DNA from 3 places in the Pontibacillus salicampi genome. Region 1 is predicted to be linked to each of the others. Evidence: riboswitches for the same ligand, from Rfam matches in the RefSeq annotation. Region 1 holds a riboswitch; each other region holds the start of a gene.
The links. A riboswitch is a leader RNA that binds a small molecule or an ion and turns the genes downstream of it on or off. The one in region 1 is predicted to bind thiamine pyrophosphate.

Region 1 (7,057 bases):
CTTCTCCTTTTAATAGATTATATGTGAGGCACATTGGCTTTTGGGTTCTTGGATCACGACCTATGACAGCATCAATATTAAAAACAGAACGCAGCACCTGCTTTGTCATAACTTCTTCACTACTGCCCGTTTGGATGATGTCACCATCCTTCATTGCGATAATATTATCAGCAAATCGGGCTGCGTGATTCAAGTCGTGAAGTACCATGACAATCGTTCTTCCCTCTTCTTTGTTTAACTTTTCCAACAATTCGAGTACTTCCAATTGGTGAGCCATATCCAGGTAAGTAGTTGGTTCATCTAAGAAAATCATATCCGTTTCTTGTGCAAGGGACATCGCAATCCATACACGCTGCCGTTGACCACCTGATAACGCATCAACGGACTGATACATAAATTCAGCGGTTCCAGTTACCTCTAATGCCCACTGAATTACTTCTCTATCCTTAGTACTTAACCGGCCAAAGCTCTTCTGATAAGGAAATCTTCCATAGGAAACCAGTTCACCTACCGTTAAGCCAGATGCATTCTCTGGGGTTTGTGGTAAGATGGCCATCTTCTTAGCCAAAGCTTTCGTATCTTCCTTTGAAATACTTTCTCCATCAAGAACAATGGAGCCGGATTGATGCGAAATAATTCTTGTGATAGCTTTTAATAGAGTGGATTTCCCACAACCATTAGCACCAATGATGGTTGTAATTTGCTGATCAGGAATATGTAGCGTCAGATCCTCTACGATAGACTTTTCTCCGTACCCTACCTGTAAATGTTCTGTATATAAACGGACCATATGAAGCCTCCCATTGAAAATAAATCCTCAACGCTGTTGAAAATGATTCTCACTATCGTTACAATGTTACTATACTTTCTCAACATATAACTGTCAACCAAATTTTTTGGGTACATATAGGGATGGAGCGTGATGACAATGCATCAGGAATACTATGATGTTACGATTATTGGTGGAGGTCCAGCGGGTCTTTATTCTGCTTTTTATAGCGGTCTTAGAGAAATGAAAACAAAAATTATAGAATACCAGCCTCAATTAGGAGGAAAGGTGCAAATTTACCCCGAGAAAATGGTCTGGGATGTTGGCGGTCTTCCCCCTACTACTGGGGCGCAATTAATGGATAATCTTGTCCAGCAGGCATTAACGTTCGATCCCACTATTGTACTGAATGAAAAAGTTACCTCCATTACGAGAATGGAGGATGGGAGCTTTCGCATAGATACTGCATCGGGAGAGAAGCATTATTCTAAAACCGTTATTGTTGCTGTTGGCAGCGGTATCTTAAAGCCAATGAAGTTACCGATAGAAGGTGCGGATCGTTATGAGTTGACCAACCTGCATTATACCGTTACCTCTTTACAGCATTTTAAAGATAAGACAGTGGTGATTTCCGGGGGAGGAAATTCCGCAATAGATTGGGCTAATGCTTTAGACTCTATTGCGAAAAAAGTGTATCTCTCTTATCGAAAAGAAGAGCTAAAGGGACATGAGGCGCAAGTTACCCAACTACTCGATGGACCCACTGAATGTTTATTCCATACCTCCATTACTAATTTAATAGCCAACAAGCAGCAGGACATCATTTCTGAAGTTGAGCTCACCAACCACCTTGACAACACAATTAGTCATATAAAGGTAGACGATGTCATTATTAATCATGGGTTTGATCGTGATGCATCCCTTCTTGATAATAGTACAGTTCCTATTACCCTTAAGGATGATTATTTTATCCAAGGAAATGCGTTGAGTGAATCTACTGTAGAAGGTTTATACGGAGCTGGTGATATTTTATATCATGAGGGGAAATTAAATTTAATTGCAGGTGCTTTTCAAGACGCAGCTAATGCAGTAAACAGGGCGAAGCGTTTTATTCAGCCGGACGCTGCTGCTAATGGAATGGTCTCCTCCCACAATGACATGTTCAAGGAGCGGAATAAGCAGCTCATTCAAGAGCTGGTACAATAACCAACCACCAACAGGGGAAGATTTCCTGTTGGTTTTTTATGTGTCCTTAGCTTGTGTATGAACAGATACCTACTACACCTATTTCATATGCTATTTTGATTTGACTCGCTTATATAATAAAGGGACTTAGTACCGGTACCTAGTCCCTTTTATTATTGGAGTCTCAATCTTTATCTAACTGCTTATATTTTATTCGTGAATATATTACAATAATCAAACTAAGAACAAAGATGATAACCACGATCCATGTAGTTACTATTCCCTCAAACAAGAATAAAGAAGCCAAATTTACAGCTAGCAACAGTATAAAAAGCCAATCCAGTTTTGCCAGAAATTTCTTTTGTGAATTATTCATTCGAGTATCCAAGAACATGCACCTGCATTTCTAAACGTTTTGTAAGCAGAAGAACATTTTGTAACAAATGTTCTTGCTCCTCCAGCAGCTTTTAATGCTGACTTCAGCTTAACTATTTTAGCTGGGGTTAAGTTGATAACTGCTGCTGTTCCTAATGCTCCTGCACAAGTCGCTACCTTCCCCCAACTTGCTTGTGCTTGTACAGTGTATGTAATAGATTTAGATTGTTCAGATGGAAGATCTAATCCGGTATATTCCTCAATCCATTTTTTACGTTCTTCCCTACCAGAATAAATAATATTATCTGGCATATTTTCAATTGCACTTAATACGTTCACAGTGTCCTCATCAATTATGGTGTGTCCTTGTACTTGTGCATTTGCTCCTTGCGGAAGTACAAAAGCTATTGCTATGGCAACCATAAGCACAGAACTTAACCATTTTTTCCTCAACTAGCTTCTTCCTTTCCAAAATTGAATTTTTTTACACATATTTGAAGCTATCACTCTATCATTATAGCGTCAATCTGAAATGATAAAATTGGTAGTATAGTTCAGTATAAAAAAGCGTGTAGAGATCTTCACCTTTTATAATGAAAGAATAGTTGCAGCGACATGAAATAAATCTAGTATTTGTGAGGCTCCTTATCAGGAAAGGAAAAGAAGTCGTGTATTTTTCCATTCACAACATCCATTTGCTTAGAAATGGTATTTAGTGAAATATCCCTATTCCTAATTCCTGCAGGAAAATATATACTATAGACAACTAGGGGAGTCCGATGAGTCGGGCTGAGAGAGAGACGCGTGGAAGTTTCTTGACCCTTTGGACCTGATCTGGATCATGCCAGCGTAGGGAAGTTAGTCATAAACAGCATCTTGGAATGCAATATAACTTCTACATACATCTGCCGGGTCCCTATGGAATAGGACCCGGCTTTTTATGTACTTTCAACTCTTTAAGGTTGTTCTGGATCTCGTCCTTCCCATCTATAAGAAGGAGAGATGAAGAATATGGTTAAACAAAGCGTAAATGAAAAGAACATGACGATTATGTCCAGTTTTTCTGGAAGTAAAAAAGTGTATGTACAAGGATCTCAAGCTGATATTCAGGTACCAATGAGAGAAATACAGCTATCCCCTACTACTGGCTCATTTGGGGAAGAGGATAATCCTCCTCTCCGAGTGTATGATAGCAGCGGTCCCTACACAGATGAAGACTTTCGTATAGATATTACAAAGGGTCTGCCTCCGCTTCGAAGCGGTTGGATTGATGAGCGAGGAGATGTAGAACAATATCAAGGAAGAGTTATGCTTCCAGAGGATAATGGGTATAAACACATGGCAGATCCTCGGATAGACCATATGGCATTCCCAAATCAAAACGATAAGCCTAAGAAAGCTAAAGAAGGTCAACGGATTACCCAGCTTTCTTATGCAAAGAGGGGTATAGTTACAAAAGAAATGGAATTTGTAGCAATACGAGAGCAGAGAGATCCTGAATTTGTACGAGAAGAAATTGCAAAAGGACGTGCTATTATTCCTTCTAATATCAATCACCCAGAAATAGAACCTATGATTATCGGCAGGCATTTTCACGTAAAGGTGAATGCTAATATAGGAAATTCTGCGGTTACCTCCTCTATAGAAGAAGAAGTAGAAAAGATGACATGGGCTACCCGATGGGGGGCAGATACCATTATGGATTTATCAACCGGAAAAGATATCCACAAGACAAGAGAATGGATTATACGAAATTCCGCTGTCCCTGTTGGAACCGTCCCTATTTATCAGGCACTGGAGAAGGTGAATGGAGTTGCAGAAGACTTAACATGGGAAATCGTCAGGGACACGTTAATTGAGCAAGCTGAGCAAGGAGTGGATTATTTTACTATACATGCCGGTGTATTACTTTCCTACGTCCCGCTAACTGCCAGCCGCTTAACCGGAATTGTGTCACGAGGTGGTTCTATAATGGCTCAGTGGTGTTTATATCACCATGAGGAGAACTTCTTATACACTCATTTTGACGAAATATGCGATATCATGAAAACCTATGACGTATCCTTCTCACTTGGAGATGGTTTGCGACCTGGCTCCATAGCAGATGCCAACGATGAAGCTCAGTTCAAGGAACTCGAAACCCTTGGAGAATTAACAAAAAAAGCATGGGAGCACGATGTACAAGTAATGGTCGAAGGCCCAGGACATGTTCCTATGCACCTTATTAAAGAGAACATGGACAAACAACTGGAAATATGTGAAGAAGCACCCTTTTATACTCTCGGCCCCTTAACAACAGATATCGCGCCAGGCTATGACCACATCACCTCGGCTATAGGGGCGGCGATGATTGGCTGGTATGGGACCGCTATGCTTTGTTATGTTACTCCCAAAGAACACCTTGGCTTACCAAATAAAGACGATGTCCGTGAAGGAGTGATCACATATAAAATTGCTGCTCATGCTGCTGATTTAGCAAAAGGCCATCCTAGTGCTCAATTAAGAGACAATGCCCTTTCTAAATCTCGCTTCGAATTTCGCTGGAGAGATCAATTTCATTTAGCACTAGACCCAGATAGAGCGTTGGAATACCATGATGAAACATTACCAGCCGAAGGTGCAAAGACAGCTCACTTCTGCTCCATGTGCGGTCCAAAGTTTTGCAGTATGAGAATTTCACAGGATATAAGGAATTACACAAAGGAACAACAGCTTGCTACAGATGAAGCAATATCAAAGGGAATGAAAGAAAAAGCAGCTGAGTTCCAAAGATCTGGCGGTTCTATATACCAGTAATTCTTATTACATGGAAGGAGCACGGAATATGAAAGCACAAGACATAACGGAAGAAATTGCACAGTTGAAAATTCACATAAATGCATTAGAGAAACAACTTCACCAGCTACAAGAAGAATGTGAGCACGAATATATTCCATCTGCTCACCATGAGCAATGTATGAAGTGCCATAAGGTAAATACGTTATATTACTAATTGGATCATTTTTATTATGAACTATACAGGTAAACCACAGAATCACGAGATGCCAATCCTAACAGATTGGCAATTTCCTTGTTGGGGGTGTAAAAGACTGCCATGTTCAACAAAGGAGGGGTTGGAATTGGTGACATCAGAATTGTTCGTTAAGGGTTTATCTGATTAGCATGCTAAAACGCTTGGAATTGGCTTCAAGCGTTTTAGCATTTTATAAACCTTCCTATCTCACCTTGAGCTTAGTAACTATGAATGACATTTCTGCACTTGTACTTAGTCCTCGAAGACTTCATTGAAATGGTTCTTTATTTGATTTTTATATTGCGGTACATCAGTTGATTTGACAACATCATGAACGGAAAATGTCGGAAGGGGGTTCATCCCTACGTACTGATTCATTTTATGAAGATGATAAATAGCTTCATCCAATGAATTCCCTTCATAGAATGCATCATAGTTATTAAATATAGATGCTGGAGCATTCCATGTTAAAGAGAACATGTATTGCTTTTCAGTCAATAGCCCTCCATGACCATATCGTGTTGATCCCGTAAAGAAAATGTTATCCATGAACACTCTATCAATATAACCTTTAAACTTCCCTGGAATGCTAAACCAATAGATAGGTGTCTGCATGATGACTACATCTGCCCACTTCCACTTTTCTAATTCATCATCCACGTTGTACCCCTCATCTACAATCGTTGTGTTGACTTCGTACTTGGAAGATAATACCTTATGCCACTCCTGAAAAAGTGTATGGTTTAACTCTCCTTTGGATTTATTATACGCTTCATGACCATTAATAAGTAAAATATGCTTCATTACTCTTCTCCCCTTTCCTTTATTCGACTCATATTGTATCTTTATCTATCTCATTAATGAAAGCGCTGCAATTATTACTTGTATGTACCTAAGGAACTTCCAAGTACGTATAGGTGGTCTATTGTTTTTACTATAATATGGCAAAATTTAAGGATAATTTTACTGAATGGATGTGAACGTAGTACAAATTAACATCTACATAGACTTTACAAAAAAGGAGATATATCCTAGGGAAAATGAGCTTATTTCCCTACCTATATCGATTTGAGATTCTTATCCACGTTCACGAAGGAGATTCATCTTCCCTCAAAAGTAAATATACAAATATAGAAGGTTTCCTAATTTTGTTTATAACCTGTGTGCATTTAAAAAACTGGCCTCCATGAACAAAAATATTGTTCGTGATGGCCAGCTTTTTATGGTTATTGGTCTGTTTTCGGATGCTTCTACCGTTTCTACCATAGTAAAGGGGAAAAGTGTCCTAATAGCAACCCTTGCAGTTTTGGCATATCGGCATACTTAACTCCTCCTAAAATATTTAACCACCATACAGTGGGGTCCAAAAGTAGACATGCCTTCATCTCTCTCATCATTGCCCTCTCCCACATCCACAATAGTCAACTAAAGGCTGTATGAACCAAAAACATCACGGCATTCATTCAGAACATATGAACAGCACAACTAATTTAAACCCACTTTCTAGTCACAATAACAGCTAGAACTACAGCACTAATTCCTCCTACTAGCTTCCCAACTATCATTGCAAATACAATGTCTTTATTAACTCCAGCAACAAAACCTAAATGGCTTCCTAATACGAAAGCACCGCTGACAGCAAAAGCAACATTAATGACTTTTCCTCTTGGGTTCATATCCTTTAACAGGGATAACATAGGGATGTTATGAGCCAG
Region 2 (7,057 bases), on a different contig from region 1:
CAGCCTCCTTCCTATCCTCCATTGTTTTAATTTGTTTATCTGTCAGCGCTTCTGCTTCTGGTATGTTTGGTGTCACGACACTCGCAAGGGGGATGAGCGTTTGCTTAATAGTAGATACAGCCTGCTCCTCCAGCAATCTGGCCCCACCCTTTGCGACCATAACAGGATCTACAACGAGATTCTTCCATTCATACTGCCTAACCCTGTCAGCAATTAAATGAATGGTATCCATGTCTCCTAGCATCCCCGTTTTAACAGCTTGAGGATTTACATCAGTTGCGATGGCTTCCAATTGGGATGCAATATGCTTCATGGGTATGGGATGGACATCGTGTACCCCCTTCGTATTTTGGGAAGTAACGGCTGTTATAACTGACATGCCGTAAGAGGATAACTCCTGAAACGTTTTTAAATCAGCTTGTATTCCAGCTCCACCGCCGGAATCAGAGCCAGCTATCGTTAATGATTTAGAAATTTCCATACTATATTCTCCTATCCTATCCACTTATAATACATTGATTTTGCTGCAGTTATATCTGCTGTCCCATGTATGAGAGCACGTCCGTCTCGAAATAAGACCATCCTTTGCTGACTTCCTTTTGGAACAAATGACAACAGGAAGTCATTACTTTCCACAGTACCGACCTGCTGGAGGGTATCCCGAATAGCATTCAAGTTACGCTCAGCTGGTGGTGCAGGCCTAATTTGTACCGTGTTACGTCCACACAACACTGCCGTCCTCATCTGGTTATCGTATTGGAGGAAAGGATAGACTGCCCCTTCCCCACAGGAAGAGCAGTTTTCCTTTTTTACTTTTTCTATATCAATAGACGTAAAATGATTAGACCATACATCAAAGGATACAAGGGTTGGCCGTAATGCCTCTTTATCCTCTACAAGTAGCTTCATGGCTTCGGAAACTTGAAGAGAGGTTACCATCTGCACGGCTGGTGAAATAACACCTACTGTATCACAGGTTGGGGAAGCACCACCTAATGGAACCGACTCCAGCATACATTGCAGACACGGCGTTAAACCAGGAATAATGGTATAGCTTAATCCGTAGCTTCCAACACATCCGCCATAAATCCAGGGTACCTGATATTTCTGAGATATATCATTGATGATAAGCCTTGTATCAAAATTATCTGTAGCATCCAGTACTAGATTTGCCTTCGGTATTAGCTGCTCTAATTCTTCCACTTGTCCGTCCATAACATGAGCTTGAATAGTTACATCACTATTAATGCGTTTGAGATGTTGTTTAGCAGCAATCGCTTTTGGAATCCTATTTTCCGCATCTTCTTCAGTGTATAGCTGCTGCCGCTGTAGGTTGCTAAATTCTACATAATCCCGGTCAATAAGAACCAGTTGACCAATTCCCGCTCTAACTAAAGCCTCGGCCGAAGCTGCTCCTAATGCCCCTGCGCCAATTATGAGTACAGTTTTATCTTGAATAAGCTGCTGCCCCTTCGTACCGATGGGCTCAAATCGTTCCTGTCTTGAATACCGTTCTGACTCCATCATCAGCCACCTCCAACAAAATGAACTAATTCAAATTCATCACCATGTTGAATAGCTGCCGTTGCATATTGCTCTTTAGGAATAATCGCCTTATTCCACTCGACAATAACTGGCTTGTCCTCTAATGCATAAAAGGTTAGTAGATGTGTGATGGTCTCTATATTATAAGGAAGTTCCACGTTTTTTCCATTCACCTGTATCGTCATGAAAACCACCCCTCCCGTAGTTGTTTAGCTGCTTCTTTCGCGTCCTCAGAGTCCCAAAGAAAAGACATGGCGGCAGCCCCAGCTGCTCCTTTCCTCATTACCTGTGCTATGTTATCCGGAGTGATGCCTCCGATTGCTATCACTGGTATATCAACCATCTCATTTATTATTTGAAAGGTTTCCAATCCTCTTGGGGAAACTCCCTCTTTCGATGTGGAGTGGAACACATGCCCAAAGAAAAGATAATCGGCGCCTTCTCTTTCTGCATCCATTGCTCCTCTTGGGGAATGGACGGATTTCCCTGCCCTCAACCCTTTAAAAAAAGCAGGAACAACTGCTGGACTCAGGCCAGTTTCTCCTAAGTGAACGCCTCCAATACCTGTTACATACGCTACATCAACTCGATCGTTTATCACTAATCGGTCAGCAGGAACACCATTTTCTAATAATGTTTCAATCCAATAAACAAGCTCTCTTGCTGTGCGCTGCTTCTCTCTGACATGAATATAATCTACATAAGGATAGATCTCTATTGCCTTATCCACAAATTCTTTCATACTCATGGAACCGTTTGATAATGCATGTAATTCCAACTATCTCATCCTTCTTATTATTAAATAATTTGCCAATCTTTCATGACAGGCTGATATCCTTTTGTTCTAAGCAATTGTTGAATTTCATTTACACTACGCTCATCAGAGATTTCAAACTGACTTTGATTTTCATTAGGCTCAGAATAACCACCTACTTCTGTAGAAGAGGCAGCAGACATCTTAGTAACTCCTAGCGGAATTAATTCATCACGGAGTTTGGGATGCTCTCTCGTGGAAATGGTAATGCCTGCAGTTGGAATGAACAGTCTAGTTGCCAGCATTGCCTGTACCATATTCTTATCTGATACCTCTACTGCCGGCTCAAAGCTTCCAACATTTGGCTTTATGCGAGGAAAGGATACACCTATTTCTGTCTCCATATAGTTATGCTTTAGATAACTTGCGTGCATCCCTGTGATAAATACTTCTCTTCTCCAATCATCAAGACCTAATAACGCACCTATGTTCACATTCCGCATTCCGGCTTGGCATCCTCTTTCGGGGGTGTCGAGACGGTATTTATAGTTTCGCTTAGGTCCCTTCACATGGATATCACGGTAAATTTCTTCATTATACACTTCCTGATACACAGTCAATCCATCTATACCGCTTTCCACTAGCTCCTCATATTCATCTGTGTTAAGCGGCTGTATTTCAATCCCTACAGAGGAAAAATATTGCTTTAACACCTTCATGCTTTCTTTCAAATATTCCACGGAGGAATGTTTCCTTGACTCTCCCGTCAAGAGAATAATTTCTTCAATGCCCATATCTGAAATAACACGAGCTTCCTGATCAATTTCCTCCATGGTCAGCTTACGGCGAGGAAAGACATTATCGATACTAAAGCTACAGTATTTACATGTGTTAACACAATAGTCTGACAAATATAATGGTAAAAACAATTTCATTGTTTTACCAAAATGCTGTATCGTTTTTTGATGTGCTGCCTGAGCCATCTCCTCTAAATAACCTTCTGCAGCCTTGGAGAGCAATACAAAGAAATCATGTTCATCCAATCGTTGTTTTCTTAGTACATGCTCTACATCACTTGCTGATACCTGTTCCATTCGGGAAGAGAAAGGAATTTCCTTTATTTGCTGTACTTTTTCATAAAAACTCATGGAATCCCCCTTACATTATGTGGTTAAAAATCCTGTTAACGGTGAGGACGCATTTGCTGATTTTGATGTCGCTCCCAAACCAGATTCGTATGCAATACGTCCTGCTTTTACTGCTAAATCAAATGCTTTCGCCATATCTACAGGAGAGGCGGCAGTTGCTATGGCAGTATTAACAAGAACTGCATCTGCCCCCATTTCCATTGCTTCACTTGCCTCTGACGGCTTCCCTATACCGGCGTCCACAATGATAGGTACATCAATCTGTTCCATAATGATTGAAATCATTTCCTTCATTCGAATCCCTCTATTCGATCCAATTGGAGAACCTAGCGGCATTACAGCACTAGCTCCAGCCTCTTCCATTCGCTTGGCAGCCATTAAATCCGGACTCATATAAGGCAATACAACGAAGCCTTCCTCCACAAGTATTCTAGTTGCTTTAATCGTTTCTTCATTGTCTGGTAATAAATAGGTTTGGTCAGAAATCACCTCTATTTTTACCCAGTTCCCCATACCACTAGCCCGACTTAGCCTTGCTATTCTCACTGCCTCCTCTGCGGTTCTTGCACCAGATGTATTCGGCATAAGCTGAACACCCTCTGGTATATCATTTAATATATATTGATCATTACCGCGAAGATCCACCCGCCTAAGGGCAACCGTTACAATCTCTGATCCTGATTGCTCAATGGCTTCTTTCATTTCTTTATGATCCTTAAATTTTCCTGTACCAGTCAAAAGGCGATTAGAAAACGTTTGTCCAGCTATCGTTAACATGGAATCCTCTCCTTTTTGTTCATAAAAAAAGCTCATCCTTTGGAGGATGAGCTTTGGATAGACGATATGCATTGCACTGTACTGTCCATGTGACGTTAGTCACGCGCTTCCCTCCGTTGGTCTTAACCAATTCAGGTTCAAAGGGTCGGATTGAGTCCTCTCAGCCATCATCGTGGCGCCCCTAGCTTGCTTTATGAAATTAAGTAATTTAAGCTTACAAACTAAAGTTAACAAAAAATGGTTTCGCTGTAAACCTATTATAATCGATATAAATCACGAAAACGCAAATGCCAATTTAAATGAAATGATAATAACCGCAAGACAATAATGGCTACAAATAAAGTGTACAACTGCACTGTACTCGTATAATCAATTATTCCAAACCCAATCAGAGCACCTGTTATCAATGCCCATACCGCATAAATTTCAGTATGTAACACCATGGGGCGTCTTTGCGCTAAAATATCACGTGTTACTCCTCCTCCTACCCCGGTAAGAATAGCAGAGAACATTACGGCTCCTAAAGGCAATTCGTGATTCATAGCAAAGATTGCTCCCTGAATTGCAAAGGCGGATAACCCAAATGCATCAAGGTATAAATTCCATCTATTCCAGAACATCACCCAGCTCTTTGGGAAGAAATACACAATCATGATAGTCCCAAAGGCTACGTAGAGAAAAATTCCCTGCTCCCAAATATGGATAACATCTTCTTGTAAAAATAAATTCCGTGCAATTCCTCCGGCGAAGGGAGTAGCAACACCAAGTATAATGACACCAAATATATCATATCGTTCACTCATTGCAACGATTGCACCACTGAAAGCAAAGGCTGCTACTGCTATGAAGTTTAATAAGTCCCAAGCCATTTAACATCTTTCCTCTTTTTATCCAAATACAAATCATTCTCTATTTTAGCATACATCAACGATATTACACGGATTTTCCCCAATGAAATGGCAAAGCACGAATAAGGTATATCATTAATATTGGAATAGCTCTCCTTTCCTCTATTCAGTCTCAAAGCTTCATCCTCCCAGACTATGGTTGGGCACCTTTATTCCCATAGTAAAGCGGAATAGATTATGCTACCGTTAAATTGAAAAAATTTTGTCGAAAAAGGTGGTAGCGTTAACGTGAAAAAAACTATTCTGTTTCTACTCATCGGTATGATAGGCAGCTTTATTATTTCCTCTCCCTCTTCTTTGGCTGCAAATGAATTGAACACGTATGAAAGAGTAAATGGAACAGATCGATACAAAACAGCTATCGCAATATCTAAACAAGGCTGGCCTAATGGGCTTACTAATCAGGACAACTCTGTTATCTTAGCAAGGAGCGACAATCCAGCGGACGCCCTTGCATCTGCCAGTCTCTCAGGCGTTAAGGACGCGCCTATTTTATTAACCTCAACCTCAAATCTTCCCTCCTCGGTACAAGAGGAAATGAAAAGACTAAACGCGAAAAAAGTGTATGTGTTAGGAGGACCAAATGCCATTAGCCAAAGTGTTATCAATCAGTTGGAAAAAATGGGATTGACCACAACTCGTGTTGCTGGAGATGATCGATTTGAAACGGCTAAAGCAATCCATAAAGCAAGTGGTCTTAAAAACAGCACAAAGGCAATTGTGGCTAATGGATTTACTATCGCAGACGCTCTATCGGCATCTAGTCATTCTGCAATAGAAGAAACACCTATATACCTAACGAGGAATAACAGACTTCCTTCCTCATTATCTTCATCTGTCCAAGATGTTACTATTTATGGAGGTCCTGGAGTTATTAGTAATGAGCTGCAAAATCAAATGGAACAATCTGGAATTGACACCACTCGACTATCTGGAAATGACCGCTTTGAAACGAATATAGACGCAGCAAAGCATCTCTCTTCCACAGCTAATAAGATGTTATTCGTAAGAGGTATTTCTACGAATAGTAATACGGAAGATTACCCAGACGCTGTCGCAGCCTCCGGTTTGGCAAATCGCTTAAAAGCCCAAGTCATACTAGTACATCCTAGCAAGGATATGAAAGCAACTGAACATTACATATCCAACAAAGAGATATCTGGGTTCGTACTCGGAGGGGAGAATGCTCTACCTGAACGAGCATTGACCAATATGTATTTGTTGAAGAAAAATGGTTCTATTAGTCAAGAAGCAAAACAGGTGTTGGAGTTAACCAACAAAGAACGTACAAAAAGAGGACTTTCAAAACTGGACATCGATCCATACCTTACCCAGGTTGCACAAGAAAAATCAACCGATATGAAGCGTAACAAATACTTTAAGCATACAAGTCCAACGTATGGAACACCATTTGAAATGATCCAATCATTTGGAATTAACACTAGCGCTTCAGCAGAGAATATTGGGTTAGGATATCCAAGCCCAGAAGACATGGTAAACGGTTGGATGAATAGTGAAGGCCATCGCAGGAATATCCTTAATGAGAATTACACCCATATTGGGATTGGTTACTTAGATCCTGGCCACTATTGGACACAAATGTTTATCCAAAAATAACTTTACAAGTACCAACACTAAACATGGAAAAGCGCTATGTTCTGACACATAGCGCTTTTTATTAACTAATCATATCATGTAATTTTCCAAGTTCTACTTCCTTAAATTTCTCCATCATTAATGCTCTGTCAATGGTTAGTAACGCTTCGTCTAAGCCACATGTAACATCTGCTTCACAATATATTCTTGCCAATTGGTGAGAAAGACGTAAATTTTCCATATCCCGTTCAATTTTTTCTCGCTGGCTTTTCGTTACATTATCCAGATTATCTAGTAACCCTTCAATTGTACCGTGGGCTTGTAACAGC
Region 3 (7,057 bases), on a different contig from region 1:
ATCCTTACAATATTTTATTTTCCAATAAACTAGGATGGTGCGCTATTGATCCAAAAGGTGGTATAGGAGAAAGAGAATATGACTTAATTCAATATATACTTAACAAATTACCTGAAGATGATGCAGCGTTAGAATCAATAATAATTAGGAGAATGAATAGTTTTACCACTCAACTCTCGCTACGTAAAGACAGATTAATAGGGTGGGGGTTCTGTCACAGCGTACTTGCAACAGTGTGGACGTGTAAAGAAGACGGGGATTATGACAAATCTTTTTATAAAGGGATGAGAGTGTTTCAGCAATTATGGAGAGAAACAAGAGGCGGCCACCAATAGGCTGCCTTTTGTTTTTATAATCCTAGCCCCATGGAGATTTGGTTCGTATAAGTTGTATAGGCGATAACATGATTAATTTCCACAATTTGTTCTTCGCTATAGCCAAAAGCTCTCAACTGTTCAATATCTTCTTTTTCCACGGATGCAGGACGGTCTGTAAGCTTGTCAGCGTAATAAAGCATACACTTTAACGATGCTGGCCAATCCATTGAGGCAAAGTTCTGTAACTTGTATTCTGCATCCTCTTCTCCTGATAACTGGGAAAACAAAGTGCCATGGCTCTTTGTGCAATAGGTACACCCATTCTTCATTGATACGTAAGTTATAATAGCTTCTTTCTCGAAATCGGATAAAAATGTATGGGAAATCGCAGTTTGTAATGGTGCAAATGCTGAATACATAGTTTCGGAGTTAGCTATTAAGCGATTGAACAAAGGGAGCGGTTCTCCGTTCTGCTTTTTTACATCATTTTGCTTTTTTGGTTTAATCCAAGGCATTACTCGTCATCCTTTCTTTCTTCATTGTTTCAATTTGCAGGTGAAAATGGTCGGTTTTCCGTTGTTTTACATAGTGATTTTCCTATGTAAAGGGTGGAAGTTTGAAAATTTTGTGAACTTTTTAGTGTTAATGATGCTTTCTGTCTACTATAACATAAGGAATAGTCCATGTTCTTCAATTGTTCAATAGGCTGGGAAAGTCATAGGTACTTCCGTCTATTTTCTCAATATAGAGTTTGGATGGTGGATTTTAGGTCCTATTAACGACAATTTCTTTCCCAAAGTAGACCTTCTTAAATTTTGCTACGCTATATATGCAATACTAAAGGAGGAGAGGAATTAGATGAAAAAGAATTGGAAGACGATGGTAGGAGCAGTGACGTTGAGTACGACTTTACTGGTTGGTAATGGACTTATGGTAGAGGCGGCGCCCGACAAAGGTTTTAAACTAGAGAATAATTACGAAATGAATTGGAAAGAAGTTGGGAAAACAAAAGCACCTTCCTTTATAAAGGGAAAGCTTGCTAAAGAAAAGATTAACACAAAGAAGGATGCGGAGAAATTTTTTAAAGCAAATCAAAAGGTATTCAACATGGACCCTAATACGAAAATGGAGTTTGTAGAATCCTCAACAGACGAATTAGGGATGACCCATTTTATCTTTCAGCCAGTCATTCAAAACATACCAATAAGTGAGTCAAAGATTCATATCCATACGAATAAGAACGGTGAGCTTATAGCAGTGAATGGCGACTTTCATCCAAATGCACCAGACAAGCTTAAGCAAAAGAAACAGCTATCTAAACAACAGGCTTTAAGTAATGCTTGGAATCATATTGATACTAATCGTAAAGATGCGGACGTTACAGTGAAAGGGTTAGAAGGAGAAGATTTCCAATCCTTAACAGAACATTCTAATCTGGTTGCGTTCCATGAAGATGGAAAGTACACTCTAGCCTATCACGTTGAGCTTCAATTCTCGGAACCATACCCTGCGAACTGGCAAATATGGGTTAACGCAGAGAATGGAAATGTTATAAAAGCTCAAAATAAAGTACACGAAGCAGCAACTACTGGAAGTGGAACAGGGGTGCTTGGGGATAGTAAGACATTGAACACTTACTCTTATAATAATACGTACTATCTTTACGATACAACAAAACCGATGAGTGGTGTCATTGCTACGTATGATAACAATAATGGTGGCCAGTTCAGTCTTCCTGGTTATTATGTAACAGACAGCGGCAACACGTTTTATAGTGAGCGCCAAAAGGCTGCGGTTGATGCGCACTATTATGCTGGACAAGTGTACGATTATTTCTATAATACATTCGGTCGAAACAGCTATGATGGAAATGGTGCCGATATCGTATCTACTGTTCACTACGGCAGTAATTATAATAATGCTGCCTGGGTTGGGAACCAAATGATATATGGGGATGGAGATGGATCAACATTTACCTATCTGTCAGGTGCAGATGACATTGTAGCTCACGAATTAACACACGCTGTAACAGATCGATCAGCTGATTTAGTATATGAGAATCAGCCTGGGGCATTAAATGAGTCATTTTCTGATGTGTTTGGTTATTTTGTTGATAGTGAGGACTGGCTGATGGGAGAGGACGTTTATACTCCTGGAAGAAGTGGAGATGCTCTACGCAGTATGTCGAACCCAACGCTGTATAACCAGCCCGATCATATGGATAATTACCGCAACTTGCCGAATACAGAGGCAGGAGATTGGGGCGGCGTTCATATAAATAGTGGTATTCCAAATAAAGCGGCCTATTATACTATTAACTCGATTGGTAAATCTAAAGCAGAAAAAATATACTATCGTGCTTTAACGGTGTATCTAACTCCAAACAGTAATTTCTCTGATGCACGTTCATCGCTTATTCAATCTGCTCAGGATCTATATGGTTCTAGTACAGCTAATGCAGTAGCTTCTGCATGGGACAATGTCGGCGTGTATTAATTTTATTCCAAGGTAAATGAAGCCATTATAATTTGAACAAAGAAAAGCCAGTCCCTTTCTATTTAACTAGAATGGGACTGGCTTTTCTGATTTTTAATCCTTGTTGAAACGAGACGATAGTAAAGGTACATGATTACGATAACGAAAAGGGACATTGCAACATATAGAGGATGGTAGCCCACATAGGTAACAACCATGCCAAGAATGAAGGAACCTGATGCGATTCCTGTATCAAAAAAAGTAAAGAAAGTAGCTGTTGCATGACCGCTTCTGTGGGTGTCTGCTTGTTGAATAGCTAGGGTTTGAAAGCTTGGTACAAGACTACCATATCCAAGACCTATCATTCCTGCTGATAGTAATAACATAGTAGAACTGTCCGTCATGCTAAGCATATATAAACCGGTAGCATATAGGAATAAAGAAGGGTAGATCACCACGTTTGGTCCTCTAGCATCAAACAATTTACCAACAAAGGGCCTTGATAGCAGCATCGTCACTGCAAAAACAGCAAAGAACAAGCTGGCGGTCTCTATTAGTCCTATTGATTTAGCGTAAATAGAAATAAATGAGATAATGCTTGAATAGGAAAAAGCGATAAACAACCCTGTCAGAGCAACAGGGATAGATTTTTTTTCAAAAAGATCCTCAAGTGTAAGTTTCCTAGTGGAAGTCTTATTTTGTTCTTGTACAGGCTGAACCATTGAAGCAAACACAACGGAACCGATGACGATTAGAGCTAAGATAGTAAATAGTATGGGAAATGATAACCAATTTAAGAGAGTTAGGGCGAGAAAGGGACCGGCTACCACTGCCAAATTCATAGACATGGCGAAATAACCAAGTCCCTCCCCACGGCGTTCAGCTGGAATAATATCTGCTGCAATAGCACCAGTTGCAGTTGTGGCGATAGCAAACCATATACCGTGAATGAATCGTAAGGTAAGTAATAACAGAAAAGAGTCCGTCCATATATATATAAAGGAACAAAGGGTAAATAGGACTAAACTAATGAACAGCATCTTTCTCTTTCCACCAATTTCTAACAATTTACCAGAGAAGGGACGCGTGAGAATAGCGGCTAATAGAAAGACGGTAACAATTAGACCGGCTTCTGATTCGCTGCAGCCTAAAGTATCCGTTACGTATATTGGGAGCGTGGTTAGCAGAGCGTAAAAGGTTAGAAACAAGAAGAAGTTTGTACAGGCGATACTAATAAAGCTTTTGGTCCAAATAGAAGGTTTGGTATTCATAGGCCTTCTCCTTTCCAGTCAATAGAACATGTCTGTAAGTGGTCTATATGCAACAAGAAACAATATTATAGAAGAAGGTGTATATTTGTAAAGTCATACAACTTTTGGACACAGAAAAAAACCTTTGTCGTTAAGACAAAGGTTTCGAAGGGGAAGCAAATCTTAAGAAACTGGTTAAGAGTAACGTCACTCTTAGTAAGGCTTAACCTTATTATAGCAAAACCTGAATCACTCCAGTTTGCAAAAGAAGAAGACATAGTAACGGTACCTATAAATAGAGAATAGGAAAATGTTTCGTATTATAGTTCTATATACCTGTCAGTTTAGGGTGGCAACACGCTCTTCAGGAAAACAAAAGCGAGTAAGGCTGTTTTTATGGGCTGTATGACGATATATTTTCGCAAATAAGAAATGGGATACATCTGCTACGAATTTTCTATTTATTTCATAGCTTGAAAGATTATAACGCTTTCCTTATAATAGATATTACAAAAGAAGCAGACGTAAGAAACCACAAGGGGAGCCTGATGGCTGAGAGTGAACGATTCGTTCTGACCCTCTGAACCTGTTAGTTAATTCTAACGTAGGGATGTGGCTTTCGTGATGGCACGCAATGCACAAAGGATACCCATCTCAAAGCTCTCCCTTGCATTGCTTTTTTTGTGTTTTCTTTTCTTTTGAACTGTGAGGAAAGAAATAGCAGAGCTAATCTGCACACAATATTTGAAGAATAGTAAAGGGGAGATGTGAAATGAGAAATCGTCGGATTTTATTTCTAGTGGAAGTAGCGATGTTTGCTGCTATTGGTGCTGTTCTTAGCCTGCCTTATCTATCGGTTCCACTTTGGGTTCAGGGAGGGTCCATTTCATTTGCCATGGTGCCAATCTTTTTTATGGCATTTCGGTGGGGTCTGAAAGGTGGACTCTTAACAGGCTTGCTCATTGGCTTGATCAATTCACTTATTCAGCCGTTTATCGTGCACCCGGTCCAATATATCATGGACTACCCACTAGCGTTTACCGTGGTTGGTTTAGCAGGTATTTTTGCTAAGAACGTCCAGGACTCCATGAAGGAGGGCAACGCGGCAAAAATTACGGCGTATGTAACAAGTGGGGCCTTATTAGGCAGTATCCTGCGATTCTTCAGCCATTATATTGGCGGAATTGTCTTTTTTGCCTCCTATGCACCAGAAGGGGTGCCTGTTTGGCTATACTCTCTGACGTACAATCTTGGGTATATGACACCTTCCTTTATAATCAGCTCTCTTATTTTGAGTTTTGTCATATATAAGCAACCTCGCCTTATATATTTTGGAAACAAACAGGCTTTAAACTCTGTATAAATTGTAGGTATATACTAATAAAAAGAGGCTCAGCTCTGAAATAACAGTTACCACGCTTTTCAAAGAGTTGAGCTTGAAAAAGAGCAGGCCGTTATGATGCAGGAGTCTGCTCTTTTATGTGCTTTATTTAGTTAACCGAAACTTTGTATCAAATCGTTTACTTCCAGCAATTATGATAAGACCAAAGATGAAGAAGAGGATGCCGTGAACTTCAAAGGTAGCTCCGAATGCAGGTATCAGCTTATCTGAAAAAATGTATATGGAAAAGAGAAAAAGAAGTAACATCCATATGATGATAAACTCTATCCATTTGCTTACCTTCTTAAACATGGAATCCCTAAGTAATTTTAACACAAAAGCAATAACGAGAATGGACGCAATGACATCCACGATAATTTGTACTGCACCGCTTCCGAGATGTATAGTAGTTGTCCCAAGGTCTGAAAAGAACCCTAAAATGACTGAGATACCACCATGTCCTAGTGCCATCCAGCCTATAAATTGAACGAAGATAAACCCAATGAATATAAACAGGCTGGATTTAGTTTCTTTAGGAAGCTGCTGGACTAATTCCCTTGCATAAGCTTTTGGATTGTCTCCAAAAACTTCTTCTGCAGTTTTTCCATGATGCTGAGCCTCGAGTAAATGCTCTAATAATTCCATTAGTAGTTCTTCACTTTGTTCCTCCGAGAGAAATAGTTGGGTACGAATATATATGAGCATTTTTTCGTAATATTGTTCATTGTTTTCTGTTAGTAGCTTGCGCTTATGGTTATTTTCCTTAATTAACTCTTTGGCGTTCAATCTCCGTCCCTCCCCTTGATGATTTGTTCCACAGGAAGCTTAATGCTTTCCCATTCCTTCTTAAATTGAATTAAAGTATTTTCTCCTTCCTCTGTAATGTGATAATATTTCCGTTTTGGGCCTGAAGGGGAAGTGCGCATTTCTCCACTTATAAGCTTGGCCTTCTGTAAGCGTAAAAGGACTGGGTAGATAGACCCCTCGCTTACGTCCGACAGTCCGAAGCTTTGAAGTTTGACAGACAATTCATATCCATACACCTCTTCGTGGGAAATAATGGATAGTATACACCCTTCTAATATGCCTTTTAGTAATTGACTTCGAAGCGACAAATTTTCATTCCTTTCAAACTATCTTGTAATACCATATAGTTAAGTATATACCACACTAATTGGTAAAGCAAGATAGTTTGTGATATGGAGTCTGTGTAGCTGTACAAACAAAAAAGCCCCTTATAATAGGAGCCTTAGATAACCAGTACTTCACCTTTATACAGGTGGTTCAGTCTTGAGAATAAGCAATAAGAATAATTTCTTCGTCAGATTGAGATCGAAGTTTGTGTTCCAGTGTTCTTATTTCTTCCAGCATGTCAGCGGAAAGTGCTGCTGGATGATAATCTTGCCGTTCCGTATGCTGATTCATGAAGAAATCCCCTCCTTTTGGTATATAGGTTATACCAAAAGGGAGAGCTCATACATGGGGCAGTTTGTTTATTTCTTCTCCCTCTTGATTGTCCTCTTCCTCTTCCATTTCTTGTTCATCTTGAAAACTGTTATAGGATTGCCCTGTAATTTCATCGAAAGGGGTATAATAGGCGGTAATATTGCTCTTCTTTATAAGCCCCTTGTACA

Region 2: linked by a shared signal. The riboswitch ahead of ACFFGV_RS12560 (thiazole synthase) and the one ahead of thiC (phosphomethylpyrimidine synthase ThiC) in region 1 are both predicted to bind thiamine pyrophosphate.
Region 3: linked by a shared signal. The riboswitch ahead of thiT (energy-coupled thiamine transporter ThiT) and the one ahead of thiC (phosphomethylpyrimidine synthase ThiC) in region 1 are both predicted to bind thiamine pyrophosphate.

What each region holds. Positions count from the first base shown of each region.
Region 1 covers NZ_JBHLTP010000003.1:703,491-710,547, reverse strand. The annotation lists gene ACFFGV_RS05025 (ABC transporter ATP-binding protein) at 1-790, opposite strand, end outside; gene ACFFGV_RS05020 (NAD(P)/FAD-dependent oxidoreductase) at 923-1,975, shown strand; gene ACFFGV_RS05015 (hypothetical protein) at 2,327-2,782, opposite strand; TPP riboswitch at 3,088-3,202, shown strand; gene thiC (phosphomethylpyrimidine synthase ThiC) at 3,341-5,125, shown strand; gene ACFFGV_RS05005 (serine protease) at 5,154-5,321, shown strand; gene ACFFGV_RS05000 (NAD(P)H-dependent oxidoreductase) at 5,595-6,146, opposite strand; gene eutH (ethanolamine utilization protein EutH) at 6,833-7,057, opposite strand, start outside.
Region 2 covers NZ_JBHLTP010000011.1:73,700-80,756, forward strand. The annotation lists gene thiD (bifunctional hydroxymethylpyrimidine kinase/phosphomethylpyrimidine kinase) at 1-481, opposite strand, end outside; gene ACFFGV_RS12540 (MoeB/ThiF family adenylyltransferase) at 493-1,527, opposite strand; gene thiS (sulfur carrier protein ThiS) at 1,527-1,730, opposite strand; gene ACFFGV_RS12550 (thiamine phosphate synthase) at 1,727-2,323, opposite strand; gene thiH (2-iminoacetate synthase ThiH) at 2,344-3,447, opposite strand; gene ACFFGV_RS12560 (thiazole synthase) at 3,463-4,224, opposite strand; TPP riboswitch at 4,316-4,417, opposite strand; gene ACFFGV_RS12565 (trimeric intracellular cation channel family protein) at 4,482-5,093, opposite strand; gene ACFFGV_RS12570 (cell wall-binding repeat-containing protein) at 5,361-6,749, shown strand; gene ACFFGV_RS12575 (5'-3' exonuclease) at 6,811-7,057, opposite strand, start outside.
Region 3 covers NZ_JBHLTP010000011.1:18,923-25,979, reverse strand. The annotation lists gene ACFFGV_RS12290 (aminoglycoside phosphotransferase family protein) at 1-335, shown strand, start outside; gene ACFFGV_RS12285 (peroxidase-related enzyme) at 350-832, opposite strand; gene ACFFGV_RS12280 (M4 family metallopeptidase) at 1,176-2,813, shown strand; gene ACFFGV_RS12275 (MFS transporter) at 2,876-4,063, opposite strand; TPP riboswitch at 4,570-4,670, shown strand; gene thiT (energy-coupled thiamine transporter ThiT) at 4,815-5,405, shown strand; gene ACFFGV_RS12265 (DUF1129 family protein) at 5,529-6,209, opposite strand; gene ACFFGV_RS12260 (PadR family transcriptional regulator) at 6,206-6,538, opposite strand; gene ACFFGV_RS12255 (hypothetical protein) at 6,708-6,848, opposite strand; gene ACFFGV_RS12250 (DUF3951 domain-containing protein) at 6,897-7,057, opposite strand, start outside.